2 regions of the Longimonas sp. genome follow, and region 2 is predicted to be linked to the other one. Evidence: predicted binding sites of a transcription regulator. Region 2 holds the regulator's gene; the other holds the start of a gene.

Region 1 (14,766 bases), on a different contig from region 2:
GGAGAGGTCGTCAGTCAAGTGGACCGATTGGACGTTCCCTCTTGGCAATGGAAGGCGGGGGACATACTCGTCCAACGGCACCGTCTCGAGGTCAACGGAGATGCAGAGCCTGGTCTTCACCACCTGCAGGTCGGTCTGTACACGCGAGACGATATGAGCCGCCTTCCGGTGATCGTGGACGGCGTGGCCAAGGACGACCGTGTGCTCCTGCCTCCGGTGCAGATCGGAGGGCCATGACTCGAGAGTATCGTCCATTCTCCAGACGCCGCTTGGTCCATTGGGTAACGATCGTGGGCATCCTGCTCCTGGCCTGGACCCTTCGTCTCTGCTATCTGGAGGAGGTGCCCCCCGGCTGGCGCGATGACGAGCTGATCAACACCCATGCTCTCTCAGCTCAGCTTCTGGAGGGAAGCTTCCCAGCCACTTCGATGCGTAGTTCATGGAAGACCCATGCGGTAGAGCCTTCGTCGAAGCGGACCATGACACGCACGGGCGTATCGGCCTGGTCGTGATGGTAAATGCCCATTACAAACAAGCTGGCGTCGGCCTCGGCGGTGCGGTCAATAGCAAACGAGCGAGGCGCATGTTGACGCAGATAGTCGCGTATCACGTAGAAGGCTTGCGAGCGGCTGTAGTACGAGCGCGATCCCAGCACGCTCAGTTCAACGCGCTCAGCCGCAGAAGCAAACAGCGTTTCGGGCGTTCCCTTCTCAAACGTTTGTACAACGCGGTCTACCGCCTCCGCATGCGCTGAGGAGTCGGCAGAAGGCGAGGACTGTGCCATACCAAGATGAGGCAACCCAAGAAGAGCGGTTCCGAGCAGCAACGCGATAAGTAGCGTGCGAACTCGAACAGACACACACTTGTCCAGAAGCAACCGTGACGATACGACCATAAAAGCGCAGCAGTCGGGTGCAAAGGGGCGCCTGTGCCTTGGGGATGTGCGTGCAGAAGCACATCTGAAACCAGGGGCATGCAAAAAGCGCAAGGGAGGGGCTGCTGCCTAAGTATCCATTTTCATGTGTATCTAATTACATGTGAGGCAGCAGGCTGCTCGTTAGCGATGCAAGGACCGTACCCAGGCCCCTGTTGCCTCTGTCTGCCTGAGATCTCTCTGCACATGTGCCGCGACAACCGCTTTGGTCTATCCCAAGGGAATGCGAGGGTGCTGCTTTGCCCCCCTTGAACTGTGCTTTCAACCGGCGCCTGAACAACAGACGCTGATTCCCCCTATCTTTCTTGGATACTTCGGGGGGGCGCTGTACCCCACGCTCCACTTGTTTGATCAGCGCCCTGCGTTGCACGCTAAGATCCAACCGTCTCCTATATCATACGATCGGATTCCCAGGCCGTCCACCGCCTTATACACGTTGGCATAGGGAGGAAATCGCTGGCTGGGGAGCAAAGGTGCGAGATCGGCACCTGCCGGAGATGGATTTGTCGTGCAGGCAATTCCGTCGTGTGTATTCGTCAGTCCTTCATGCTATGCTTGGGCGGCCCTACTTGGACGGTCGCGGACTGCCGATATCGGCGAACATCCGATGTCGTGCACAGAAGCAATTTCCCAACGGGCAACCAGATTTGGTTTTATACCAGAGAGTCCCAAGAGGCGTTTGGGATCGTTACCTGCCATCCATCCAGCACCGGGTTGTTCATCTCCGGGAAGTGTCTCGATCTGGCGCAATGGTCACGCAGGCAAGAGACACTTGTCCTGGAGCGGGTGTCATCGATTCTTAGTCGCTACTGACAACGGAGAGCGGGCGGATGCGCGCCACTTTCGAAGCCAGCCCGGCCCCCACAACGGTATCGACGACGGCCTCGACATCGTCTTTCGTCTGCACGCCGCCTTTGCTGCTATCGAGCGAGGCTTGAGCCGACATCTCTTGCGCGCTGATGGTGCGCCCGGCGCCATGGCAGGCCGAGCCGTAGCTTTTCTGCATGCTGTCGCGCGTGGCCAGCATTACGAACGACGTGTTGTTGCGTTCGCCCGGCACGATAACCGGCTGCCCCAGCGCACGGTACGGCAGCGAGATGCCCGGCGTGCCCGGACCGAAGGCCCGTGCTGCGCCCTTCCGGTGCACAAAGCAGCGTGCGTGGTGGTCGTCTACCTGATGCATCTCGACGTGGCCGAGCGTGTGGGCTACATCGTACACGGTGCGCAGGCGGTCGCCCAGCCCGCCGAGTGCGTCGTCGGCCGACTCGCGGACGCGGTGAGCCAGCACCTGGCGATTGGCGTAGGCGTAGTTGGCTGCTGCACGCATCGCCCCGATGTAATCCTCGGCCTCCGACACGTCGAGGGGCATGTACGCAAGGTCGTCGGAGGGCGGCGTGGTGTCGTGCTTCGGCCCCGCCTCGCGGAAGCGCTCGATGTAGTCATCGCAGACCTGGCGTCCGTATCCGCGCGAGCCGCAGTGGATGAGTACCGTGAGACGGCCTTTGCGGAGCCCCATGGTGAGCCCGGCGGCCCGGTTGTAAACCTCTTCGACCACGCCTACCTCAATAAAGTGGGCTCCGCTGCCCAGCGTACCAAGCTGGCGCGCCCCTGCATCGCGGGCTGCTGCGCTTACCTTGTCCGGGTTCGACTCGTTGAGACGCCCGCCCTCTTCGGCACGCACCAGATCATCCTGGCGCGCCATGTCGCTACGCAGCGCCCACTGGGCTCCGGACTGCGCCACGTGATCCACCTCGCTTTTGTTGAGATGCAGCGAGCCTTCGGCATCGTTGCCACAGGGAATGGCCTCGCACAGCGCATCGTGGAAATTATCGAGATCGCCCTCGACATCCGACAGGCGAATAGAGGAGCCCAGCAGCCGAACCCCGGTGTTGATGTCGCGTCCAATAGCCGCGGGCGCAATGGCCCCGACCGGGTACTTCGACACCGCCACAATGCCGACCGGCGCCCCCTTTCCGGGCGATACGTCGGGCATCACCATAAGATGGCCGACCAGTCCAGGCAGCGAAGCCGTCTGGATGATCTGGTCGGCTGTAGGACCCAACAGGATGCGTTCAAGTAGCGCCTCGTTGGCCAGAAACCGAACCGGCACCCGCATGTCAGGCACTGCGGATACCGGGAGTTCCCAGGTAAAGTCATCGATTTGCGCCACATCAGAACGATCCATACGCATCAGAATACACGCGTCGAATCCATGCTATAAAGCAGGAGCGACGAGTGTGTATATTGGGTTATGAGCGGAATATCTACAGTCGGGTTTAACCTCTGTAACATTTTATGTGTTCCGTTCACAGCGGGGTGTGCCCCCATCATGTGTGGGGCTCCCCCCCTGCCTTCACCTGCATTTAGCGCCGAATATACACCCTATGAATCTGTCGCTGCCGCCTCGGTTTGAATCGGCTACGTTTGCATCGTACGTGCCAGCTACTCCGTCGCAGGCGGATGCGTGCCGGGCCGTGCAGGCCTTTGTAGAGGCTGCGCCGTGGGATGATAGCTGGATGCGGACGATCTGGAATCGCCATGCGGGCACCGTTCGGAAGCGTGGGCTCTATCTGGTGGGACCGGTAGGCACCGGCAAGACGCATCTGATGGCGGCGGCGTACCAGGCGCTGCATCCGCATACGCCCTGCGGCTTTGTGCACAGCCGCACGCTCTTTCAGCAGACAACACCGCCCCAAGCGGTGGCGCAGTCGATTGCCGACCAATGCACGCTGCTCTGTCTCGATGAGGTCGAGATCGATGACCCGGCCAACGAAGCCCGCCTGGTGCATACCTTGCAGGCGCTCGACGCAGCCGGCGTCTACTTGCTGGCCTCCAGCAACGTGCGTCCTGAGGCCTTTGCCAAAACCAATGTGGGACCCACGCGCTTCGAGCATTTCTTGCGCAATGCCTTTGGGCAGCGCTACGCCTTGCAGCCCGTGGAGGGGCCTGACCACCGCCGCGAGGGCACGGCACAGCATGATCAGACCGGCACCATTTGGGTCGGGGCGTCCGATGCCACGCGAGAGCGGCTGGATGCGGCGTGTCAGGTGCACGATGCTGTGCTCCGCCTCTCGTTCGATGCGCTCCGCGAGCGTAGCCGCACCACGGCCCACAACGCGCTCGTCGACGAACTGGTGGAGCCTGACTGCCTGGCGGTCGAGAACGTAACGCTCGCCTCCACCGACGACGCACTCCGCCTGCTCCGCATTGTAGATGCGCTTTACACGCATCCCCAGGCGCCGGTGCTCTACATGACCGCTCCTACACCGCCCGACGACTGGTTTGCACCCGAGCAGTTTGCTGGACTGGCGCAGGCCATTGCCGAGAAGTTTACGCGCACAGTTTCACGCTTGCATGCGCTCTGTACGGTTGAGCACGTGGCCCGCGTATCCCCCAAAACAACGATGCATGAAAGGATGGAGGGGTGAAGGGGGGGAGGGAAGGATGGATGGATGGAAGGGTGGAGGAGGTCTAAGAGCGCACCTTTTGGGATCACTTGTTTCAATCCATGGGCTACTCGGAGTTGTCTTTGGTGTCGTCAATGGGCATTGCCTCCAACAGATCAATGGGGGTGCCCCACATGCGAATAGAGGGCTGGCTGGACTTTTCCTCGCCGCGAAAGCGAATCTCAAGCCCCTCGGTCTGGAGCGAGTCAGGCAGCGAGCCGCTCGGGTCGTAGCGGGTGCTGTCGGGTGTAATAATCGCCCAGAAGCCGCCTTCCATTTCAACGTAGGTAACGGTTCCTGTGGTACTTACCAGGTTTTCAGGATTGGGACCTTCTTCGTCAGAAGGGGTCGGAGGATCAGCAGGCATAGTGGTATCGGGGGCCGATGAGCCGCATCCGCCCAGCACGAGCAGAGCGCCCAGCAGCGCAGTCATGCAGAGCCAACCCAGACGCGCAGTGTAAGCAGTCATAGTAGGGGATGCGAATCGTGAATGCATACAACGAAAAGGAATACTGCTCGTTAGGATACGACGAAGCCGCTCAGGGCGCAAATCGTTTCGCGTTGTGGCTTGCGTACTGTGCCTCTAACGTATTCTCGCGCCATATTCTTGCATCAAGTAGAATTAAACGTATGAGTCATTCGGATTCGCCAGCACAGCGCCTGTCGGCCCGCGTTACCGGACGCGTACAGGGCGTGGGCTTTCGCCACTTTACCCGCACCACTGCGCAGCAGCACAGTCTTACCGGATGGGTGCGCAACGAACCCGACGGCTCGGTCCGGCTGGAGGCCGAGGGGCCGCGTGCTGACCTCGAAACACTTCTCGATGCGGTACACGACGGGCCGCGTCCGGCGCGTGTTGAGTCGGTCGAGGCGGAGTGGAATGCAGCCACCGACGCGTTCAGCCAGTTTGAGGTGCGGTACGCATGAGCATATCGTTGTTGGGGGATTCGGAGCTGCCTGCTGAATGTGCAGTGCACGAGGCGCTGCACTGGGCGGCACAGCACCTTGAGGCGGTCGAAGGGCGCGCCCATCAGCAGGCGCGATGGCTCCTGGCCGAGGTGCGGGAGCAGTCGACCACCCAGCTGGCCGCCGATGCGCGCGCTTCGCTTACCGAGGCGGAGCGCCAGCAGTTCATGACGCTCGTAGCGCGGCGCATGCAGGGCGAGCCGCTTCAGCATGTGCTGGGCCACACCAATTTCTATGGACTGCGCATCCAGGTCAGCCCCGATGTGCTCATCCCACGCCCCGAAACCGAAGCCGTGGTTGAGCGGGCGCTGGCGCTGCTTGCGGATGTTGAGGCCCCGCGCATCTTCGACGCCGGAACCGGCAGCGGATGCATCGCCTGCGCGCTCAAGCATGAACGTCCCGGTGCCAGGGTGGCCGCGGGCGACGTGTCTGAGGCGGCGCTCGATGTGGCACGGGCCAACGGGACGGCGCTCGGCCTCGACATCACATGGCAGCCCTTCGACATGGCTGCGCCCAATGCTGCTGCGGCCGTGCCCGGGGCCCTGGATCTGCTCATCTCGAATCCCCCGTACGTCCCCGACGATGAAGCCGACACGCTTAGCGCAGTCGTGCGCGATTACGATCCGCCCGAAGCGCTCTTCACCGGCCCCGATGCGCTCCGCTTCTACCGCGCGCTGGCCGATTGGGGATACGAAGCGGTGCAGCCTGGCGGATATCTGCTCGTAGAAACGCACACTGACGGCGCTGAGTCTGTGGCGCGCCTCTTCCGCACGCAGGGGTGGATCGACGTGCATCAGAAAGACGACTGGACCGGGCGGCCACGCATGGTGTGGGGGCGGCGCCCCAGTAGCTCCAAATTGTCGTCTGAGAATACGAAACGAGGGTAGCATACCCATGCATTCCTCCAACCCCGTCACAAAAAAGAGGACGCTTCCTTTTGGAAAGCGCCCTCTACGTTTGAACTGGCAATCCCACACGAGTGTTAGCGGACCACAGTTAGGCGGCGGGTGGCCTTGAACGACTCGCCCTCCACGCGTACGAAGTAGGTGCCGCTGGAGAGTTCATCGGCGTTCACCCGCAGTTCGGTTGGCGTGTTGCCGTCGATCTCGCCCCGGTGGAGCGTGGTCACGCGGCGGCCCAGCATGTCGTACACCGTGGCGGTAACGGGCTGGGTCTGCTGCACCGTCAACTCCAGCGTTGCGTCACTGCGTGAGGGGTTGGGATAGGCGTCGCTAAGTTCATAGGCCGCATCCAGGGTAACGTCCACCTCGACCGGGTCGGAGAAGGACTCGGTGCCGTCGGTATCGACCTGGCGGAGGCGGAAGGTGTGCGTGCCTGCGTCAACCTCTTCAGCGGTGAAGCTGTACGACTGCGGCTCATCGGTCGTGCCGCCTTCGGCTTCTGACTCCACGAAGCCGAGCGTGGTCCACGACACGTCGTCATCGGAGGCGTCCTCGGCAGCCCCGTCGGCGCGCTGCACCTCGAAGCCGGCGTTGTTCTCCTCGGAGGCAGTCTCCCACTGCAAGGAGACCGATTCCTCGGCATGGGTGGCGGTAAAGTCGGTCAGCTCCACCGGGAGCGGATTGCTGTCGCTCGCAAATACAAACTCGCTGAAGCCGCCGGTGGTGGCGACGATCTCGTCCTCGCTATCGTCGTAGCTCGTGGTCAGCTCGGCAAAGTCGCCGGTGCCGGGTACGGGTCGGCTGTAGATGGTGATGTCATTGGGGTCGGAAATGCCTCCGAAGGCGGCTTCGTCGAAGCGCACTTCGGTATTATCGGAGAAGGAGAGCCCGGCTTCGGCCACGATCACCACGCGGTAGGGGCTGATGTTTGTTTCGTTCACGCCGCCGACATTGCGGGGCATATCGTCGAAGCGGGCGGCGGTGACGCGTCCAGAGCCGCCCACGCCGTCGAAGTCAACGCGGGCATCGGTATCGCCGAGGGTGACGGAGCCACTGCTTGACACATCAGCCGAGCCGTTGCCGGCCAGTACCTCGTCGGGACAGTCAGTTTGCTGTCCGTCGTCGTTGAAGGTCCAGTTGTAGGCCTGCGTGAGATGCTCACGAAACGCGTTGCTATTGCAGTACTCGATGCCCCCAGCGTCGAGGTCAACATCTGATTCCACGTCGCGCCCGGCCCATCCGATGAGGGTGCGGTCGTAGTTGACGGCCGAGAGGCCAGAGCCATCAAACGTGCTGCCCATGAACGTCACATTGGAAACGTTCCAGGCCCCGAGGTCCTGGTCGAAGGAGGTTGCATTCTCGAACATACTGCTTAAGGAGGTCACGTTGGAGACATCCCAGCTTCCGAGGTCCTGATTAAAGGCGGATGCATTCTCGAACATATTAAACACGTCGGTGACGCTGGAGACGTCCCAATTCCCGATGTCCTGGTTGAACGAGGAGGCCCCGCTGAACATCCCGACCAAGCGTGGACCACCGGAAACATCCCAGTCTCCGATGTCTCCATTGAAGGAAGTCGCATTCAGGAACATGAAATCCATGCGAGTCACACTGGAGACGTCCCAGGCGGTGTATTCCTCGGAGGTGCCTTCATTGACCGTCTTCGTGTCTATATTCTGGTCAAAATCTGATGCCCCCTCAAACATGCGACGCATGTCGCTGACGTTGGAGACGTCCCAATCCCCGATGTCTTGATTGAAAGACGACGCATCCTTAAACATGCGTTGCATGTTCTCCACACTGGAGACATCCCAATCCCCGATGTCCTGGTTGAAAGGTGCAAACTCGAACATATTACGCATATCGGTGACGTTAGAGACATCCCAACTGCCAATGTCCTGATCGAAAGATGATGCAGCACGGAACATGCGATTCATATCCGTCACGCTGGAGACGTCCCAGTCGCCGATGTCCTGACTGAAATCGTCAGCGTCAACGAACATCCGGCTCATGTCAGTAACGCTGGAGACGTCCCAACTACTAATGTCCTGATTGAAAGACTCGGCGCTCCAGAACATGCGGAGCATATTTTCAACGTTGGAGACATTCCAACTCCCAATATCCTGATTGAAGGCGCCGGCACCGTCGAACATATTGCGCATGGTGGTGACGGAGGAGACGTCCCAGCTCCCGATGTCCTGATCGAAGGCGTCTTCACCGTTAAACAGAGCTCCCATGTCCGTAATCCCGCTGGTGCAGGTGGTAGCAAGGTCGGGGTTATTTCCATCTTCATTTAATAAATCATCCATCCCATCGCGGTCGCGCTTGGTGTAGGTGGTGCCGTCGACCTCGCCGGTATCCCCCACGTTGGCATCCGGGCACTTCACGGTCACGCCGTTGTCATCCAGGTAGAAGTCCGAGTTGTCCTGGGCCTGAGCGGGGGTGGGGCCTGCCAGGGAGCCTGCCAGGAGCAGCCCCGCGGCCATCAGAGCGTAAAGAAAGGAAGACGATGAGTCGGCTGCAATACGTACAGTCATGGCAGATACAGTCATGACAGGTAAGGGGAACTAAAAGTAAACCAGTGTTCGTGAACACGACGTAGCAAATCAGACTTCGAGGGGCCGGTGTCATACGGGGCTCCTCATCGTTGCGCTGCGGAGGCCTCTCACGGAGTCTCGGGCGGGTACGCCTCCATGCGCTCCGTCAGGCGCTCGGTGTACAGCGCTTCGAGGAGGGCCCGGAGCTCCTCGCGCCGCTCTGCCGGATCGTCGTCCTCCGTAACCGTACCAAAGAGAGAAAGCGCGTAGTCGCCCGGGAAGAGCGCCACCACGACGGCCTCATGGCCCCGGTACTGGATGTTTCCTTCGTGCAGCTCGTGGCCCTCGAACTCGCGAACGCGGATGTCTTCGCCCTTCGAATCGAGCGAATCGAGTCTCCGGTTCTGCATTCGTTCGCTGTAAGAAATATCTACTGCAATGATATCAGGATCGTCGTCTCTCATATTTCCATAGATCGAAGCGACTTTCGGCTCCTCGTCATCCGGCACCGTGAAGGGATCAGTGTGACCTCCCAAAGAATCGGGCATCCACGAGGCCAGCTCTTCACTGCTGGCTCGATTCATCTCCCGGATCTGGTCGGCCTCTTCGGGAGACCGTTCGGGGATGTCGAGGTCGGCGCTGTTGTAGATACGGACGTCTTCGCCGCCCAAAACGAGACGAGAGCGATCCGAGTCGTCACCGTGGAGCGCCGAAAGCGATGCCGAAACCATCGGGCGCGGACCCGTATCCTTCACCGATGTGTGCACCCGGAGGCGTGAAGAAAAATCAGCCTTGAGGCCCGCCAGTTGCTCGCCCGTCACGCCGTCCAGCACGAAGACCTTGCCGTCGTCGCTCGTAACCAGCAAATCCGTGGTTTCGTCGCCGTTCACGTCTCCGGCGGGAGCAATGCCCTGCCCGAAGGTCCGGTGTGATTTGACGCCGGGTTCGTCCGGATCAATTTCCTCTTCTTGTTCGAGGGTATGGAGGTGTGCCCCGCTGGCCCCGCTAAAAATAGGGACTTCTCCGTCAGGGTCCATCCCCGTGGCAAAATGCGGCATTCCAATTGCCAGGTCGTCAACACCGTCGTTGTCCACGTCTGGGACTTGAGCGACGGAAGAGCCGAAAGCCCAATAGTCGGGGTTTTGGCTCTCGTCGGGCACGTCCTCGTGTGTAAACGAGTGGAGCACCTCACCGGTGGCACCGTCGAACACGTACGCACGGCCCAGGGCGTCCAAGTCGTCGAGTTCCGATTGTATCTCCGGTGGCTTGAGATCATCGCTCCACGGTTCCGGTTCGATGGGAGCGGCCACCAGCACATCCGGCGTGCCGTCGTCGTTGACGTCGTCGATCACGCTTACCTCGTGTCCGAAAAAGGGCTCGGGCGTGTCAGCGGGAGAGGTCAGACGACGTTCCAGTTCGCCTGAGGGAAGGGAAAAGAGCAGCACTTCGCCCGGCCTGCCGACGGCCAGCAGCTCCGGGCTCTCCGCGGTGCCAGCGTCGAGGGACGCGGCTGCTCCGGGAGTATCGCCGGGATCGAGCGTGCGAATGGGATCGAAAGAGGCTCCGCTCACGAGCACGGGAGGCGCTGCGGCGTCTACGTCCTCCGCAGACGACAGCGATCCGACTGCGAAATCCGTCGTGCCGTCGTCATCCACGTCGCCGAGCGGCGTGAGAGACGCTCCGAATCCGGCCTCGGGCTCCTCCGGCGCTGTGAGCGAATCAACGAGTTCGCCGGAGGCGCTGTCGTACCGGTAAACGCGGCCTGCGGTCACGGCCTCGCCGTCGGACGAGAGGCCGGGTACGCCGACGAGCAGGTCGGATGTGTCGTCGCCGAGGGTTTCAACCGTTGCCCCGGCAAGCGAAGTATCTTCCTGCAGGGTGGGAGGGTTAATTTCGAGGCTGGGCTCCTGGCCTTGCGCCTCGGGAACGGGGGCGGAAGCGAGAAGCCCAATCACAAGGAAGACGAACAGGGGACTGCGAAGAAGAAGGGTCATGTCTCCATGCAAAATGAGTCTGGAAAAACGAGGGACTCAAGACGCAGGTAGCGTTGAGCATCGCCAGATATCACATCGCTGGCCTTCTACCACAAATCAGCAGAGGACGAATTTGTAGCACATGGCCGAGATGGGGGCCGCGACTATTTTGTCCTTTGACTGTCTATAGTCACATGCGTATGGGAAGGCACCCACCGGACACGACGCTGATCTGCCTACTCAGGTCAATCCCAGGATGACAGGATGGGGGACTGTATCCCGTTGCATCATCCTGGGGAGAGTCAGTCTGCGAACGTAGATTCAGGGTTCGCACGGAGATTCCGCCTACTCGCTTTTGCTGGGAAACGTCCACAGCACATTGCTCAACTATCGCATCATACCAAATCTGGTTGCGGCACTGCGGTATCGTTTCTCCACGCGCACCGGATTTGATTCGTCAGGCAGCGGCTATCGGTTTTGTGTGGGGGTGGATGGGGGAAGGATGAATGTTTTTTTTCATCCACCTGTCCACGCTTCCATCCCTCCATTCCCAACGGAGCATGCGGAGGTGACATCACGCTACGCCCCATACACACGCGCAGCTTCGCGATGCATGATCGCGTGCAGGTCAGCCGTGGCGGCGGTCGTTTCCGCGTATCCGCCCGAAAGCAGGAGCACCGCCGCCAGGTCGCGCTGATGGATCTGTTCTAGCACGTAGCCATCACGCTGATGGAGGCCCTCGCGGGTGAGCGCCAGGCGTCCGTAGCGGTCGCCCGCCATCACATCGATGCCTGCAAGATAGAACACGAGGTCGGGCCGGGCGGCATCGAGCACGGCGGGTAGATGCGTCGTGAGCGCCTCCATGTAGGCGGTGTCGGAGCAGCCATCGGGCAGCGGTACATCGTGGGTGGAGGGCGGCTTTTCGAAGGGATAGTTCTTGGCGCCGTGCATCGAGAAGGTGTACACGTCGGGTGCATCCGCAAAGAACGCTGCATTGCCATTGCCCTGATGCACATCCAGGTCGACGATGCAGACGCGCTGAATCCAACACGCCTGCTGCAGCACGCGGATGGCTACAGCCACGTCGTTGAGCACGCAGAAGCCCTCGCCGTGGCCCGGCATAGCGTGGTGCGTTCCCCCTGCAATATTCGCCGCTACGCCGTCCTCGAGGGCCATCATAGCCGCGTTGAGAGTGCCCTGCACCGCCACCCGCGAGCGGTAGACGAGCCGCTCAGACCAGGGCAATCCCATGCGGCGTTCGGCACGGTCGGAGAGGGTGCCCGCGGCAAGTGCGTTTAGATAATCAGCTGTGTGCACATGCTGCAAATCAGCCCAGTCGGCCTGGCGCGGAGGAACAACCTCGTGGGGATGCAGCAGGCCCTCACGGAGCAGCAGGTTGTGCAGCGCCGGAAACTTGCCCATTGGGAACGGATGACCCTCGGGCAGCGGCACGTAGTAGCCGTCTTGGTAGCTGACGCGCATCAGGCAACGAAGGGAGCGTGGGAGCAGAAAGGGCCTGAGCCCTGAAATGAAGTTACGAAGTGGGGCTACTCGTCTGTAAATGCCTCAAGCGACTGATCGCGGAAGGCTCCTGTGCCTACGTATCGCATAAGCAGCATAAAATCGTCGCGCTCCACTGCGCCCGGCAGCGTTCCAATGTGCTCGCCTGTCTCATCCATGAAGATGAGCGAAGGGAAGCCACGGGCTCCCAAACGATTTGCGAGGTCGGGAGCAGCAACCTCTTTGCCTTCAAACTGATGAGTTTCCTCGGGGTCGTCGGCGTTCACGCGCACCATTACGAAGTGCTCGTTCATGAGCGCTTGCACGTCGCCATCGGTGTACACTTCTTGCTCGATGCGCTGGCAGTACGGGCACCAGGGCGCATACACATAGATAAACACAAACTTCTCCTCATCGGCAGCGGTGTCGAAGGCGGTGGTCATTTCAGACACCGGCATAGCATCTGTCCATGCGTCGGACTCAGATGTGTCGGCGTCCGATTGCGCGTTGCTGGGGGGGGCAAGCAGAAGCAACGGCAGGGTGAGCAGAAGCAGGCAGCGAGACGCAGTGGTCATGGAGGCAGGAGATCAGGAGCAAAGCAAACGCAGGGCCTTCGTGGTTGGCGTGCCCTGTGCGTGTGGGATGAGTGGGTGCCGCATCGGGTTCCTATGCCAGACTGTAGACAGGCTACATGGGATGCATTGGAATGCGTGGAGTGGGCACGGTCCTACTGAATCCCCGTAACGCACTTTTCTTAATGGGTATGGGGGGAGGCTGAGCGGATTGCCCGGACCACCACCCAGGCCACAACCCCGCCGAGCCAGAGTCCGGTAGCCAGGCGCGAGCTCGGCGTGTTGGGCCAGAGATTGAGCCAGGGACCCAGCCAGTCGACAAGCGCCGGGGCAAGTCCGATGCTTAACACGATACGCGTTTGTAGGGAGCGGATGGAGCCATTCGATGCCCAGACAGCTGCGGGCACGACCCCTGCAAGCAATCCACCAAGAAGTCCGCCGCTGTAAATGCCGATGCACCGGTCGCACACTGCCAGTGCCGTACCCTGAACGTGGGGCACGCGCTCGGGGAGCTGGTGGCAGAACGGAGCGAATGCCTCTGTAACCAGCGCCTGTGCCCATGCAGGCAGCCACGCAGGAGCAGTTGCCATTCCCACAAGCAGACTGGCCAATGCAGGGATGAGCATCCAGCGCGCAGGTGTCGCGAAGCCCAATAATGAAGAGTTGTTACGTGGCATCGAACGTATGATCTTACGTTAAAGCAGAGAGCAAAAACGGAACACCCTGCGGGGGGTATGGTTCAGGAAAGCGAGTTGTTAGCACTCACTACTCCCGAGTGCTAACAGTATTGAGATGACGACTGTTCGCATGTTATCCGCTCACCAAACCCAACCCCATTATGGCGAAGATTCAACCGCTGGGCGACCGCGTGGTCGTCGAGCCCAAACCTGCCGAAGAAAAAACCGATAGCGGCCTTTACATTCCTGACTCGGCGCAAGAGAAGCCGCAGAAAGGCACTGTTGTAGCAATCGGGCCGGGCCGTGTCGAAAACGGCAACAAGATTGACCTGACGGTAGCCGAAGGCGACCAGGTGCTGTACGGTAAGTACTCGGGCACCGAGGTTACCCTCGACGGGAAAGACTTCCTCATCATGCGCGAGAGCGACATCTTTGGCGTCGTGGAAGACTAAGTAGACGCCGCCCGCTCAACCGCAGTTGAGGCGCATTCCCGCGCATCCTACTGCACGCCGCCGGATCTTGCAGGTGGCCCCGCATTCCTCGCATTCCCTCACACAAGCTGACCACACTACACTATGGCTAAACAAATTGTATTTGATGCTGAAGCGCGCAATGCGCTGAAGGCAGGCGTTGACAAATTGGCCCGCGCCGTAAAGGTGACGCTGGGCCCGAAAGGACGCAACGTCGTTATTGAAAAATCATTTGGCGCACCGACCGTCACGAAAGACGGCGTTTCGGTTGCGAAAGAAATCGAGCTTGAGAAGAAGCTCGAAAACGTAGGCGCGCAGATGGTGAAAGAGGTCGCTTCGAAGACCTCGGACGTGGCTGGCGACGGTACCACCACCGCAACGGTGCTGGCCCAAGCCATCATGACACAAGGCCTGAAGAGCGTGACCGCAGGCTCGAATCCGATGGATCTGAAGCGCGGCATTGGAACGGCGGTAGAAGCTATCGTGGCTGATCTGCATGAGCAGAGCAACCCGGTAGAAGGCAAAGGCCGCATTGCCCAGGTCGCTACCATCTCGGCAAACAACGACAATGCAGTCGGCGAGTTGATCGCAGATGCGTTTGACCGTGTCGGCAAAGACGGTGTGATCACCGTAGAAGAAGCTAGCGGCATCGAAACGCACCTCGACGTAGTCGAAGGTATGCAGTTCGACCGCGGCTACCTCTCGCCCTACTTCGTCACCGACTCTGACAACATGCAGGCGGTGCTCGAAGATGCGTATGTGCTGATCTACGACGACAAGATCAGCAAC
Region 2 (7,866 bases):
AGGGCGCTGCGCTGCTCGGGCGTGAGGTTGAGCGTCTGCTCCACTACGGGCCGCCCGAGCTGCTCGTAATGCCGCAGCGCGGCTGGAAACGAGGCCACGCTCAAATAATAATCGAGCTGTCCGTACAAAAATTTGGGGACAAACCAGCGGTCGAATTGGAAGGTGCCGTAGTTGTAGAGCCGGTCGATGCCTTGCTCTGGGTCGTGCACACGCACCGCGCTGTGGCCGAAGGCCTCGTAGACGGCGGGGCCGGGCAGAATGGTGATGAGCGAGACATCGGCCTCGGGCGAGAGATCGGCGGTCTGTGCGGCTGCGGCATCAGGGCCTGCCAGCAGAATGATACCCATCAGTACCGCGGCTACATATCGAGAAACCCAGGCCATACGTCGTCCATTGTGATACGCGTTGTGTACGGCGGATGTCAACGAGGGCACTGCTCCACGGTTCGTCGGCACACGTTCGCTTCGCATCTGATAACACGCTTTTATTCTGTGGGACGTACCGACCGCGCACGCATCACCCTGTCACGCCTCCGCGACACCATCGACCGCCCGGCGACCGAGCTCCAATACACGAATCCGTACGAGCTGCTGGTCGCGGTCATCTTATCCGCACAGTGTACCGATGAGCGCGTGAACAAGACCACGCCGGAGCTCTTCGAGGCATTTCCAACGGTCGAAGACATGGCTCAGGCGGATGCGGAGGATATCTACCCGTACATTAAATCGGTCACGTTCCCGAACAACAAATCCGGCTACCTGGCGAAGATGGCCCGTAAGGTCTGCGACCAGTTTGATGGCAAAATCCCGCAGACCGTATCCGACCTACAGAAACTCTCGGGCGTTGGACGCAAGACAGCGCAAGTCGTTGTAAATGTGGCGTTTGATACGGCGGCGCTACCGGTAGATACGCACGTATATCGCACGTCGCACCGCATTGGACTCGTTACGCGGGATGCGAACACACCCACCAAGGTGGAGCGCCAGCTCAAGCGTATCATTCCGCGCAAAGATTGGGGCGATGCGCACCACCTGCTCATCCTGCACGGACGCTACACTTGCACGGCGCGCAACCCGTCGTGCGAATCATGTGTGCTCACTGACATTTGCACCCACTACACGCGCCTGCAACGGCTGCCCGCCCCGATGCCGGAGCTTAGCGCACGCCACGGCGACTACTTCTGCCGCACGTGCGATTCGTTTTTCGACGAGCCGAGTACGCACGTCGATCGCTACGACATGGAGCAGACCGCCTGCCCGCGCTGCGGTTCGATGATGGTCTTTCGCACCCGCGACGGCCAGCCCACCAAGCAGCCGCTCGACTTTCGAGTGAATGGGTAGAAAACCACCTCCAAATGTATTCTGCGGCGCTACATCGCCGCCCCCTTGTTCGTTGGGATGCATCGGCGATGTGTCCCTTCTGTTTCCTGCAAACCATCTGTTTTATGACGCCTTCCGAAAAGCACCTGCTGCTCATTCTCGACGGCTATGGCATCGCTGAAGACCCCTCGGTGAGCGCCATTGACGCCGCCAACACGCCGTATATTGACGACCTGTTTGCGGAGCATCCGCACGCTACGCTCACCGCCTCGGGCGAGGCCGTGGGGCTGCCCGACGGCCAGATGGGCAACTCCGAGGTCGGCCACATGAATCTGGGGGCCGGACGCGTGGTGTACCAGGAGATTACGCGCATCAACAAGGCCATCGAGGATGAATCGTTCTTCGAGAACGAGCCGCTGGTGAGGGCCGCACGCCATGCCAAGACAAACGACAAGAAGCTGCACCTGATGGGCTGCTTCTCGGATGGCGGCGTGCACAGTCACCTCGACCATCTGTACGCCCTTCTGCAACTGGCTGCCCGCGAAGGGCTCGACCGCCGTCAGGTGTGCGTACATGCCTTCACCGACGGGCGCGACACCGATCCGCACGGCGGCACCAGCTATCTGCACGAGTTTCAGCAGGAAGCGAAGCGCGCAGGCGTGGGGCGCATCGTGTCGATTGTGGGGCGCTACTATGCGATGGACCGCGACGAGCGCTGGGAGCGCACCGAGCGGGCGTACCGATTGCTCACCCAGGGCGAAGGCAAACCCTTCGAGGACCCGATGGCAGCCCTTCAAGACAGCTACAGCGACGGTATTACCGATGAGTTTGTGGAGCCGCGCCACATCACACACGGCGACCGCACCCGCACGCACGTTGCCGATGGCGATGCGGTGATCTTCTACAACTTTCGTGGCGACCGCGCCCGCCAGATCACGCGTGCCTTTACCGAAGACGACTTCGACGGCTTCGACCGCGGCAACAAGCTCGATCTGGAGTACGTCATCTTCTCGCCCTACGACGAGACGTTCGACCTGCCCGTGGCCTTTCCGAAGCTGAATCTGGAAGACACCATCGGCGAGGTCATTTCAGCGCAGAGCGGCACGCAGCTTCGCGCTGCCGAAACCGAGAAATACCCGCACGTTACGTACTTCTTCAGTGGCGGACGCGAGGAGCCGTTCGAGGGCGAAGACCGCATTATGGTGGATTCGCCAAAAGTGGCTACCTACGACATGCAGCCGGAGATGAGCGTGCCGGAGCTGTCGGAGCGCGTGGCCGAGGCGCTGGGCGCGCAGGACTATACGCTGGCCGTGGTCAACTTTGCCAACCCCGACATGGTGGGCCACACGGGCGATTTTGACGCCACCGTGCAGGCTGTTGAAGCGGTGGATGCCGCCACGCGCACCGTGGTCGAAGCCGCATTGAAGGCCGGATACAGCATCAGCATCATCGCCGACCATGGCAACGCCGACAAGCTAAAGAATCCGGATGGCAGTCCGAACACCGCGCACACCACGGCGCTGGTGCCGCACATCATCATTAAAGACGGCGTGTCAGCAATTGACGACGGCAAGCTTGGCGACGTATCGCCCACGATGCTGAAGGTGCTCGGCATCGACCCACCCGAGGCGATGACGGGGTCTGTGCTGGTGTAGGCAGTTCCCCTTCTGGCGCGAACGGTCCTCCGTGCGTGCGTAGCGGAAGCCGGTTTTGCAATGCATAACGCCCGCCCCGGGCTTATTGCCGGGAGCGGGCGTTTTTTTGTGTCGCAGGTTTTTCCGTTCAGGGGGATGCAAAGCACCTACTCAAACCGGATGTCCACAGGCAAGCGGGCCTGGATGGTGCCGTGGGTGCCAACAAGGCGCTCCAGCGCCTGACGCTGCTCCATGAACGTGCGCTCAACCTCGTTAGTGGTAAGCGCCGTGATCTGGCGACGCACGCTGGTATTGAGGGACTCGCTGAAGCGCTCGATGAAGGTCTTTGGACGAGGAAGGACCTGAACGCGGTACGGTCCTTCACCCATGTTGGCAGCTTCGGCAGCGCGTTGGACGGCTGTGCTCAGGCTACCAATCTCATCCACAAGCCCTACATCCTGCGCATCGCGGCCCGACCACACGCGACCGCCCGCCACCTCTTCGACAGCGGCGCGGTCCATATCGCGCCCGTCGGCTACGCGCTCGATGAAGGTGTCGTAGACCTGGCGTGTGCTTGCTTCGAGCCGCTGCTGCTCGTCATCGCGAAATGGCTCAATGCCTGAGTAAATGTCAGCGTAGGGGCTGGTCTGCACCGCATCGAACGTAACGCCGAGTTCGTTTTCGAGGAAGCCACTCGCATTAAAGAAGATACCGAACACACCGATGGAGCCGGTGATTGTGTTTTCTTGCGCAATGATGGTGTCGGCTCCGGCTGCCAGGTAGTAGCCGCCCGAAGCTGCTACATCACCCATCGACACGATGACGGGCTTCTCATCAGCAGCGCGGCGCATCGCGTTCCACATGACCTCAGATGCAGCGGCACTGCCTCCGGGCGAGTTGACGCGTACCACGATGGCCTGGATATCGGTGTTGGTGCGGGCAGTATTCATCGCCTCAATGAAGGGCTCCGAGGCTGCGGTCTGCTGGTCGCCAAATGGAGACGAATCGCCTCCGGGCACAATGCTCCCTTCCGCATAGACCACGGCAACGCTGCCCCCTTCGGCCAGCGTGAGACCGGCGTCTTCGGGCGGCACGCTGGCATACTGCGATACGCCGATGGTTGTGAGCTGGCTGGCCCCGGTGCGATCCGTAATTGCAGTTTCCACTTCGTTGGGGTACATCAGCGCATCCACGAGGCCCGCTTCGGCAGCGGCCTCGGCGCTAAGCACCGGGTCTTCGGTGGCGAGGCGGCGAATTTCAGACGCCTCCATGCTGCGTCCGTCGCCAACATCCTGGCTGAACTGATCGCTCTGCGTATCCAACAGCGCCTGAAGCTGCAATCGATTTTCTTCGGAGAGGTCGTCGCGCAGGAACGGCTCTACAGCCGATTTAAACTCGCCCACCCGTACAATTTTCGGTTCAATGTCGAGACGCTCCAGCGCGTTGCTAAAGAAGGGCTGCGTCGTGTAGAAGCCGTTCATCTCGAACATCGACACAGGCGGGACGAACACGCTGTCGGCAGCGGTGGCCAGATAGAGTCCTTTCTCGCCCATTCCAGCATCGGTGCCCGACGCAATAACCGGTTTGTCGCTGTTGGCTTTGAAAGCTTCGATGCTCTCACGCAGGTCAGCGAGGCGGGCCCATCCCGTCGGGGCCGAGCGGAGGCGCAACCAGACAGCATCGATGCGATCGTCGGCAGCCGCTTTGCGGAGCGCTCCGTTCACATCATTCATGTCGAAGCGGGGCCCCTCGCCAAAGGCCTGTGCAAAGGGATCTTGCGCCATGCGCTCCGGAATCTCGCCGTCCACCTCCACGACAAGCACGGAGTTGGGCTGCACAGAAGGAGTTGTATCCGACGACAGTGCAATGGCGAAGAAAAACAGCACAAAGAACGCAATCAGGCCACCCAAGGCAATGAGCGTGCCCAGGGCACTGGCCAGGAGCGTAGAAAGAAACCGCATAGAAGGAGAAGCCACATGAACGAAGATGAACGGGCGGTTGAACGAGTCTCTTTCGGGCGCCGCTCTTAAGGCCGTGCCAAATGGCAAGGCGTGGGGGCAAGAGAGACTCGAACAATAACCGCTTGCTGGCACACATACGTATAACGCCCGTGCTCCGTTACACCGATTGGGGTAGACCGCCTGTGAAGAAACTACCATGCGCGCCATGAAGTACAGCATGGTACCACGCACACCCGCCCAAATGCAACTGTCGGCGGATGCTGTTACATCTTTGTGCGAAACGATTAGGCATCTGTTTGCTTAATTCTACGGCACATAACGCAGGGCCTACTAAACGTAAGACCTACAGCACAGCGCCTATATCGACACGCACATCGGTTTGCGTCTTAAGGGGTGTTTCTTGAGTGCACCGATGTCCGCTCGTGTCTGTGTTGGATCTGTGCGATGCTCTGTGCGATGCTCTGTGCTTCGCTGTTGAGTTTTCGTGTTCGCACGTGTTGTTCGCATTTGCTGTTTTCCAGACGCACTGATGCCCATGAGCGCGCCTCCCCGTTCGTCTTCTGATGGTTCGCGTGCTTCGCGCTCCGTTCAGCAGACCGATCGACCGCCGTTGAGCGAGCGCGAGCGCCGCATCCTTCAACTGGTTGTGCAGCACTTCATTGACACCGCTGGGCCGGTCGGCTCGCGGTCGCTGGCTCGTCAGTTCGACATTGGGCTTAGCCCGGCCTCTATTCGTAACACGATGGCCGACCTTGAGGATATGGGCTACCTCGACCATCCGTATACATCGGCAGGGCGTATGCCGACCCAGATGGGCTACCGTACGTTTGTTGATGAGCTTATGCAGGCCCCGAAGCTCTCGGACGCCGAGCGGCAGGTGCTTAAGATGCAGCTGGCTCAACTCGTTAGCGATACCGACGAGATGCTGCGTGAGAGTACCAAGCTACTCAGCAAGCTGTCGAACCTGCTGGGCATGGCGCTAAGCCCCAGCCTGTCTACCGGCGTGCTGGAGCGGCTCGACATTGTGCCACTTACCGGCCCGCGCCTGCTCTTCGTGCTCAACGTGAGCGGCGGCCTCGTACGAACCATCGTGCTCGACTTTGAGGCCGATGTGGACCGTGCCGATCTTGACCGCATCGTGTCGATGCTGAATGAGCGACTGGCTGGCCTCACACTCGCCGAAATTCGTGATACCCACGAAGAGCGCGTGCGCGACCTCGACGACTCTACTGGCATTATAGACCTGATGCGCCAGGAGTCAACTCCGCTCTTTAGTGAGCCGCAGCAGGGCCGCTTGCAGCTTGGGGGCGCACGCAATTTGCTGAATCAGCCTGAATTTCAGGAAACCGATGACGTGCGTCATTTCTTTGAACTGTTGGAAGATGAGGCGCTCATCATCAATGTGCTGGAGAATCTTGGCACCATTACCCCCGACGCCGCCGGCGATACATATGTGCGCATCGGGAGCGATGACGAAGATGATGAAATGGCGTCGTACTCCATTGTGGTGTCGCCCTACCGCATGGGCAGCACTGTGGGGGCACTCGGCCTGATGGGCCCTACGCGCATGGACTACCCGCGGGCCGTGGCTCTGGTGCAAACTATGGCGAATGTCTTGAACCACGCATCCGAAGATGAAGCCGCCTCATAAGCCGCCCTTGCGAGCACTGCCCCAGCGCGTGGTGCGCATCTTGTAGCCCCCAGCAAGCGGCGCCACGCACGCCGCGCTTTGACGACAACCTTTGTATTTACTCACACCGCTTCACGATATACATGCCCACGAATCAATCGCCTTCCTCCGAATCGACTTCTTCTTCCACGAACGAAGATCCGCTGCTTAACGACACTGCGCCCCCCGACCCCGCAACGCCCGATACGCCCTCCGATCCCGAGACCGCGTCGCAAGGCGAAGCGTCGTCTGATGCCGAGCGCATCGCCGAGTTGGAAGCGCAGGTTGAAGCCCTCGAAGCCGAGCGCGATGCAATCAACGATCAGTTTCTGCGGAAAGCCGCCGAACTCGAAAACACGCGCAAGCGCCTGAGTCAGCAGATCGAACGGCAGTTTGAAGCGGGTAAGGTGGAAGCCATCAGCGCTGTACTTGGCACCATCGACGACCTGGAGCGCTCTATGGATGCCGCTTCGCAGTTTGAGGAAAATGATAACCCGAAAGCAGCCTACGAGTCGCTACGTGATGGGCTGAACCTGGTATACGAAAACTTTCACGCTGCGCTGAACGAGATCGACGTAGAGCGCATCGACGCAGAAGGCAAGCCCTTCGATGAAAACAAGCACGAGGCCATGATGCAGCAACCGGCCGAGGACGCCGAATCCGGCACCGTGCTCAACGAAATTCGTGCCGGCTACCAGATGGGCGACCGCGTGGTACGCCACGCCCAGGTCGTCGTCGCCAAATAACACCGCTGAACAAGTCCGTGGGTACTGGCATTTCATAATGTTGATGCCAGAGGTCCCTGTGCCCCTTAGCGTCTCGCCTGTTTTTGCTGCCTGTTTGACTGCTGCCCTACCCTCATGCCCGACGATTATTACGACGTACTTGGCGTCTCGCGCGATGCCTCGGACCGCGAAATAAAAAAAGCCTACCGCAAGAAGGCCATGAAGTACCATCCGGATCGCAATCCGGATGATACGGAGGCCGAGAAAAAGTTCAAGCAGGCCGCCGAAGCGTACGAGGTGCTCTCGGATGCGGAAACGCGCCAGCGCTACGATCGCTACGGCCACGCCGGACTCGGGCAGAATGGCGGGGGTGGACGCAGCGGCGGCTTCCAAGATATCAACGACATCTTCAGTGCTTTCAACGATATCTTCGGTGGACGCGCGGGCCGCTCGCGGCGCTCCAGCGGACGCCCCGGCAGCGACCTGCGCGTGAAGCTGCCGCTTTCGCTCAAAGAAATTGCGAACGGTACGCAGAAGAATATCAAGGTGCGCAAGTAC

Evidence for each region. The regulator HrcA, encoded in region 2, represses chaperone genes, less so after heat shock. The targets are predictions, from matches to a motif close to TNTTAGCACTCNCNNNNNGNGAGTGCTAANA.
Region 1: a site for HrcA is predicted at 13,584-13,614, ahead of groES (co-chaperone GroES). Genes of this name have one in related genera too.

The regions. Positions count from the first base shown of each region.
Region 1 covers NZ_JAWOAR010000116.1:2,178-16,943, reverse strand. The annotation lists partial or broken gene R6U20_RS04660 (hypothetical protein) at 1-237, shown strand, start outside; gene R6U20_RS04655 (DUF4783 domain-containing protein) at 395-859, opposite strand; gene R6U20_RS04650 (RtcB family protein) at 1,734-3,119, opposite strand; gene zapE (AFG1/ZapE family ATPase) at 3,319-4,362, shown strand; gene R6U20_RS04640 (hypothetical protein) at 4,448-4,849, opposite strand; gene R6U20_RS04635 (acylphosphatase) at 5,011-5,307, shown strand; gene prmC (peptide chain release factor N(5)-glutamine methyltransferase) at 5,304-6,233, shown strand; gene R6U20_RS04625 (BspA family leucine-rich repeat surface protein) at 6,329-8,785, opposite strand; gene R6U20_RS04620 (integrin alpha) at 8,914-10,779, opposite strand; gene R6U20_RS04615 (histone deacetylase) at 11,338-12,240, opposite strand; gene R6U20_RS04610 (thioredoxin family protein) at 12,306-12,833, opposite strand; gene R6U20_RS04605 (DUF2085 domain-containing protein) at 13,013-13,420, opposite strand; gene groES (co-chaperone GroES) at 13,669-13,959, shown strand; gene groL (chaperonin GroEL) at 14,083-14,766, shown strand, end outside.
Region 2 covers NZ_JAWOAR010000228.1:1,001-8,866, reverse strand. The annotation lists partial or broken gene R6U20_RS08775 (DUF4105 domain-containing protein) at 1-383, opposite strand, end outside; gene nth (endonuclease III) at 492-1,340, shown strand; gene gpmI (2,3-bisphosphoglycerate-independent phosphoglycerate mutase) at 1,445-2,974, shown strand; gene sppA (signal peptide peptidase SppA) at 3,121-4,914, opposite strand; gene hrcA (heat-inducible transcriptional repressor HrcA) at 5,450-6,565, shown strand; gene R6U20_RS08750 (nucleotide exchange factor GrpE) at 6,688-7,329, shown strand; gene dnaJ (molecular chaperone DnaJ) at 7,444-7,866, shown strand, end outside.